Geothrix sp. 21YS21S-2: one gene and its partner. The protein of the gene in region 2 binds, or shares a complex with, the protein of the main gene of each other region. Links are inferred from orthologs where the notes say so. Each region holds a gene or a part of one and is shown on either strand. Other genes may lie near its edges.

What was found.
Region 1: the proteins of dnaB (region 2) and dnaG are in contact, whole or in part, in a crystal structure (PDB 2R6A), measured with the Geobacillus stearothermophilus proteins. The link is inferred for Geothrix sp. 21YS21S-2 from one-to-one orthologs. Residues at the interface, in WP_033016901.1 of Geobacillus stearothermophilus: Ser13, Glu15, Ala16, Gln18, Glu91, Leu92, Asp94, Ala95, Val96, Pro97, Thr98, Ala99, Ala100, Asn101, Tyr104, Tyr105, Ile108; in WP_049624496.1 of Geobacillus stearothermophilus: Lys456, Leu457, Leu458, Pro459, Ala460, Asn463, Ala464, Leu467, Leu535, Leu536, Ile537, Ala538, Gln544, Glu545, Asp548, Tyr549, His552.

What each region holds. Positions count from the first base shown.
Region 1 is NZ_CP132910.1:1,200,040-1,203,288, reverse strand. Bases 1-2,938 are described here. They hold dnaG (DNA primase), read right to left. Parts: upstream 2,363-2,938; coding sequence 638-2,362; downstream 1-637. Other genes in these bases: RAH40_RS05485 (leucyl aminopeptidase), read left to right, coding at 2,560-2,938; rpoD (RNA polymerase sigma factor RpoD), read right to left, coding at 1-453. In the rest of the region: more of RAH40_RS05485, read left to right, coding at 2,939-3,249. UniProt on the Escherichia coli protein: RNA polymerase that catalyzes the synthesis of short RNA molecules used as primers for DNA polymerase during DNA replication.
Region 2 is NZ_CP132910.1:1,640,365-1,643,658, forward strand. What follows is about bases 152-3,134. They hold dnaB (replicative DNA helicase), read right to left. Parts: upstream 2,337-3,134; coding sequence 966-2,336; downstream 152-965. Other genes in these bases: recG (ATP-dependent DNA helicase RecG), read right to left, coding at 152-966; RAH40_RS07485 (hypothetical protein), read right to left, coding at 2,346-3,134. In the rest of the region: more of recG, read right to left, coding at 1-151; more of RAH40_RS07485, read right to left, coding at 3,135-3,294. UniProt on the Escherichia coli protein: The main replicative DNA helicase, it participates in initiation and elongation during chromosome replication. Travels ahead of the DNA replisome, separating dsDNA into templates for DNA synthesis.

The DNA of each region.
Region 1 (3,249 bases), 440 kb from region 2 along the record:
GCTGGAGGCCAGGCGGGACCGGGACAGGGCCCTCATGACGCTGCGCACGCCCACTTCGATGCGCTTGGCGATCTCCACCTCGTCCTCGCGCTTGAGGAGGGGGACCGTGCCCATTTCCTTGAGGTACATGCGAACCGGGTCGTTGAACTTGTCCCCGTCGGGCCCGTCGATGTCGATCTCCAGGTCCTTGTCCAGCTTGGGCGGGGCGTCCACGAAGACGTTCTCCGCCTCGGACTGCTCCCGGGCCATGAGCGCCTCGGCCTCGGTCGCGCCGACGCCGATGGCCAGCTTGGCGAACATACCCATCAGGTTTTCGAGGTCCACGGGGGAGGATGCGGAGCCCGGGAGGAACGAGTTGAGCTCGTCCACCAGGACGTATCCGCGGGTCCTACCCAGGGAGATCAGTGCTTTCGTGAGCTGGTAGTAGCTTTCACGGGCCGGGTTTGGGACCATTAATACCTCAAAGAACCACGGGATCACAGGATCCAAGGTGTCTGTCGCGTATTGATTCCTCGGGACCGAGTCGAGGGCAGAGTTAACCCATCGTGACAAGGCACCTAGAATTACTCAGTATAGGAAATCAATCCCCCCAGGCAAGGGGGAATTACAAATTAGATGCGGGAATCACCGGAAATGTTTACCTCGAGAAGGATTTCCTTCTCAGTCCGGTCAGTTCCTTGCCCAGCCTCGCCCCGCGCTGGAGCAGATCGTTCACCGTGAGGGTCAGCCGCCGGGAAAGCTCGGCGTCCACCATCACCGCGGGATCCAGGAGCTGGCGGCTCAGGGCCTGCTTCTCCCGTTCCACGAAGGCCATCTCCAGCTTCAGGAACACCTGGTCCGGCATCAGCTCGGCGTCGTCCTTCACGCTCCACCGCGCCTCGAGGTGCCTGAGCTGGGCCAGGGCCTCGGGGGGGATGTGGGACTCGTCCCCGGAGGCGTCCAGCAGGCACTGGAGGAGGGGGGCCCCGGTGAGGGACTCCCACCAGGCCGGGGGGGTCGAGGCGAGGCGGGCCAGGAACGCGGGGTCCTTGGCCAGCAGGAGCAGCGGCCTCAGCAGGTCGTCCACCTCCGCCACCGGGGGGGCGGCCACCACCTCCTCGGCATGGGGGGCCTGGGCCCGGGCCTTGATGGCCTTGTCCAGCTCCTCGAGGGGGATCTTCAGCTCGTGGGCCAGGCTGGCGAAAAGCTCCCGCTGCTCGGGGGTGTGGGGCAGGTAGGCCAGGAAGCCCGCCAGCTCCCGCAGGGCCTCCATGCGCTCCGCGGTCCGGCGCAGGTCCTTGCCCTCCAGGGCCCGGTTGATGATGAAGTTCGTCCAGTCCGGGGCCTTGCCCATGAGCTCGCGGAAGGCTTCGGCCCCCAGGGTCATGCACCAGGTGTCGGGGTCCTCCCCCTGGGGCAGGAGCAGGAGCCGCACGTCGAAGCCCATGGGCAGGGCCAGCTTGAGGCTCTTCTCCATGGCCCGCAGGCCCGCGGCGTCCCCGTCGAAGCAGAGGATGAGGCGCTTGGTGAACCGCCCCACCAGCTGCAGGTGACCCTCCGTGAGCGCGGTGCCCAGGGGGGCCACGGCCTGGTGGATGCCCTGCTGGTGGAGCTGGAGCACGTCGAAGTAGCCCTCCACCACCAGGGCGCCGTCCCGCAGCTGCCCCTTGGCCCGGTGGAACCCGTAGAGGACCGAGCCCTTCTGGAAGAGGGAGGTCTCACGGGTATTGAGATACTTGGGCTTGGAATCGCCGAAGGCCCGGCCCCCGAAGGCGATGACCTTGCCCCGGGCGTCGAAGATGGGAATCACCAGCCGGTCCCGCAGGAAGTCCAGGAAGCTGCCCCGCTCGCTGCGGGACACCAGCCCGGTCTGCTCCAGGAGCTCCAGGGAGAAGCCCTGGGCCTTCAGGTGGGTGACCAGGGCCTCCCAGGCGTCCGGGGCGTAGCCCAGGCCCGCCTCCTGCATGAAGGCGGGGGTCATGCCCCGGCCCTTGAGGTAGTCCATGGCCTTGGGGGACTCGGCCAGCTTGCGCTCGTAGAAGGCCTGGGCGGTCTCCAGGGCCAGGCGCAGGCGGGCCTCCAGATCCAGCTCGGCGGCCGGCCGCTCCCGCTGCCGGGGCAGGTCGATGCCCGCCGACCGGGCCAGCTGCTCCATGGCCTCCGGGAAGGGGAGGCCCTCCCGCTCCATTAGCCAAGTGAAGGCATCACCGTGCTTACCGCATCCGAAGCAGTGGTAGAACCCCCGGTCGGCCACCACCTGGAAGCTGGGGCTGCGCTCGCTGTGGAAGGGGCAGAGGCCCACCCAGGCGGAACCCTGGCGCCTCAATTTGACGGCCTGTCCCACCAGCGCCACCAAGTCCGTCGCGTCCTTGATGCGTTGCACAAGTTCCCTGTCCCGCATTCCCCGAGTCCCCTTCCTCCAGACTGCTTGAGAAGCCCGCCGGAGGCAAGGGCGGTGATGTCGAATTCAAAAAAGGCACGCTAGAGATTCATGGATCAAACTCCAATAAAGGGTCAAAAAAAGAAATTCCCGGGAAACGATCCGTATTACCATGGGTTCCGTAATCTTCAAGGAGCGCTATGCCTACCATCGAAATCAGTTCCCAGACCGGCAAGGACTTCTCGGGCGACGTGCTGATCGTTCCGGTGTTCTCAGGCCGCGAACGTCACAGGCTGCCTCTCGCCATCAGCAAGGTCGCAAGACAGGTCATGGACGAAAGCGATTTCAAGGCGGACTATCTTGAAGTTGTGCCGCTCCATCACCCCAATGGAGTGAAAGATTGCCGCTGGATGCTTCTCGTCGGCCTGGGCGAAGAAGAGGCCGTTACCCACAACAAAATCCGCAAGGCGGTGGGAACTGCCGCCCGCAACGCCCTCAAGAAGGGCTGGAAGCGGGTGGGCATCGTGAGCCCGTCCACCTCCTCCCTGGACCACGACGAGGTCCAGGTGGCCGTGCTGGAAGGCGCCCTCCTGGCCGACTACGACTTCGCGGCCTTCAAGGGCAAGCCCGAGCCCAAGCGGTTCGAGAGCCTGGACGTCTTCACCAACGGCGACGACACCCGCAAGGCCCGGCGCCGCCTCCCCCAGATCGAGGCCGGCGTGGGCGCCTGCCACCGCGTGCGGGACCTGGCCAACACCCCCGCCTCCGACCTGCACCCCGAGTCCTTCGCCGCCGAGGCCCAGAAGCTGGCCAAGGCCCACAAGCTGGGCATCGAGGTCCTGGGCCCCGACGAGCTGGCCAAGGGCAACTTCAACGCCGTGCTGGCGGTG
Region 2 (3,294 bases):
CATGGCCATGGCCAGGAAGGCCACCAGGGTCTTGCCGCTGCCCACGTCGCCCTGGAGCAGGCGGTGCATGACCCGGCCCGAGGTGAGGTCCTCCACGATCTCCTTGAAGGCCGTGCGCTGGGCCCCGGTGAGCCGGAAGGGGAGGAAGCTCCGCAGCCGTTCGCGCAGCTCGGGGGAGGTGGCCACCAGCTGGCCGCGTCGCGCCATGCGGCCCGCGCGGCGCAGGGAGACGCCCAGGGAGAACGCGAAGAGCTCCTCGCAGGCCAGGCGCTGGTGGGCGGGGGTGGCGTGGGCGTCCAGCAGGTCGGCGTCCCCGTCGTCGGGGGGCTGGTGCAGCAGCCGGAGGGCGCCCAGGGTGTCGGGATAGCCGCGGGCCAGGTCCGGGGGCAGCCACTCGCCCGGGTCCGCGGCGCGGGCCAGGGCCTCCTGGACCAGCTTCTGGCGGTACCGGCCGGTGATGGGGCCCAGCTTGCGGTACAGGGGGAGGAAGCGGCGGATCCAGAGGTTCTCCTCGTCGGCCGCCTTGCCCATGTTCTCGAAGGCCGGTCCCCGCATCTCCAGGCCCCCGCGGCCCATGGCCACGGGCCCGAAGGCCAGTATCCGGTCGCCGGGCCGCAGGGCCTTGGCCAGGTAGCCCTGGTTGAACCAGATGAGGCGGATGGTGCCGGTGCCGTCCTGCAGGAGCACCTCGGTGAGGGCCATGCGCTGCAAGCGGGTGGTGGTGCTCCGGAGGTCCTTGACGGTGCCCAGCACGGTCACGGGCTCCCGGTCGGGGCTCCAGCGGGTGTCGAGCTCGCCGATCTTCTGGAGGCTGCCCCGGTCGATGTAGCGGTACGGCAGGGACCAGAGGAGTTCCTTGAGGGTGGTGATGCCGGCGGCCTCGAAGGCCTCGGCGAAGGCCGGTCCCACCCCCCGCAGGGCCGTGACCTTGGAGGAGAGGGGGTAGAGCGGCAGCGCCGTGGCCATCAGCCCTGCCCGGGATCGGTGGCGCGCTCCATCTCGCGGTAGCGGGCGTACTCGCCCTCGAAGTAGAGCCCCACGGAGCCCACGGGGCCGTTGCGGTGCTTGGCGATGATCAGCTCCGCGCTGCGGTCGTCCTCCACCTGGCCGTCGGCGGGGGGCTGCATGCGGCGGTGGATGAACATGACCATGTCGGCGTCCTGCTCGATGGCGCCGGAGTCGCGCAGGTCGGAGAGCTGGGGGCGCCCGCCCTGGCGGTGCTCCACTTCGCGGTTCAGCTGCGAGAGGACGACGATGGGGATGCCGTGGTCCTTGGCCAGGAGCTTGAAGCCGCGGCTGATCTCGCCGATGCGGGTGGCCTCGCTCTGCTTGGCGGCGCGCGACGAGTCGGGGCTGCTCAGGAGCTGCAGGTAGTCCACGATGAGCAGGTCCAGCTTGTGGTTGGCGTGGGAGAGGTGGCGGTCCACCATGGCCGTGATCTCGCGCGTGGTGATGGCGGCCTGGTCGTTGATGTAGATGGGGAGCTCCAGCAGGGCGTCCCGGCTCTTCAGCAGCCGGGCCTGGATGGCCTCGTCGAAGTTGCCGGCGGCCACGCTGCGGAGGTTCACCGCGCAGTGGGCCGACAGCAGGCGGTTGAAGACCTCCTCCTTGGACATTTCCAGCGAGAAGAAGGCCGCGTGGGCCTGATGGTACATGGCCGAACGCAGCAGCCAGTTGAGGGCCAGGGCCGTCTTGCCGATGCCGGGGCGGGCCGCGAGGATGATGAGGTTGCCGGGCTGGAAGCCCTGGGTGATGGCGTCCAGCCTGGAGAAGCCCACCCTGAGGCCGGTGGAGCCGCGGCCCTCCAGGCGGTCCAGGAGGTTCTCCATGGCGTCCCTGGCCACGTCGGCGATGTGCTCGAGGCCCCGCTTGTCCTGGCCCTGGGCCAGGCGGAAGAGGTCGACCGCCGCCTGCTCCACGAGGGTGTCGGGGGGCGCCTCCTCCTCCGCGGCCTGGCGCACCAGTTGGGCCCCCAGCCGGATGAGCTGCCTGAGCTTGCGCTTGCGGATGAGCAGGTCGGCCAGCACCTTGGGCCGTCCCACCTCCTCGGCGCTGAGGAGGTCCACCAGCCCGGTGAACCCGCCCACCCGGGCGAGGTCCCCGGCCTGGTCGAGGGCGTCCTTGAGGGTGAGGGAGTTCACCTCCAGCTGGGCCTCGATCAGGGACTTGAGGGCCTTGAACACCGCGCGGTGGGCGGGGTGGACGAAGTCCTCCTCCGTCAGGACGAAGGAGACCTCGGTGGCGGCCGTCTCGGCCCCCGGCGCGCAGCAGGTGGCCAACAGCGCGCGTTCGGCCTCGATGTCCTCTGGCAGGCGTTGGGGGAGCCACTCGCTCATGGGGTCACGTCAGGGGTGGGTGTAGCCGGTGCCCGTCACATCGATGAAGATGGGGTTCGTGACGGCGATGGGGTAGATGCCCCGCATGATCTCGTACCAGGGCGTTCCCGCCTTGTAGGGCCCGGTCTGGTCGAGGGCGACGCCGGCTTCCACCACGATCCAGGCGCCGGTGCCCGTGGTGGGCAGGGCGACGGGGAAGGTGCCGCTGAAGAGGCGGTCGTCCGTGGCGGACCGGGTGAGGGCGGCCGGATCGATGGTGCTGACCACCTTGCCGTTCATGACGATGCGCACCTGGTCCAGGGGCATCCAGTCCTGCCTGTAGAGGTTCACGACGACATTGGCCGTGGCCAGGGGGCCCTTCACCAGGCCGCCGGGACCGGCGCCTCCCACCGTCACGTCCAGGAAGGGACCGGTGGAGGCCACCGCGGCGCCGGACTTCAGGGCGGCGAGCACGGTGGAGAGGTCCTGCACCAGGTCCGAGGTGGGCGTGGTGCCGGCGATGGGCGGGTTGGCGAGGACGGGCGTGGCCTTGAGGTAGGTGCGGGCCAGGCCCACGGGGGTGTCGAGGCTGAACCTCGCCGAGGACAGGCCCAGGGCCTTGGTGAAGGCCGCGGGGGTCTGCTGGTTGAGGAGCGCGAACCAGTCGGCCCGGACCTGGAGGAATTCCTGGAACCAGGGATCGGGGGCGGTCTTGACGAAGCCCTCGCCGCGCAGGAGCTCGATGGCGTCGAAGCCGCCGTTGGTGGTGCCGTCGGCGTAGAAGCCCTTGCCGGTCCACCAGGCGTTGACGCCGGTGCCCACGGGAACGGTGCGGTCGAACCCGGTCAGGGTGAAGAGGCCGTTGGCGCCCCGGGGCCGGTGCACGATGGTGAAGGAGCCCCGGGCCTGGGTGATGAAGTCGGACAGGGTCCAGTTGTCGGGCTGCAGGGCCCCGCCGAAACGGTAGGCGGTGGCGGCG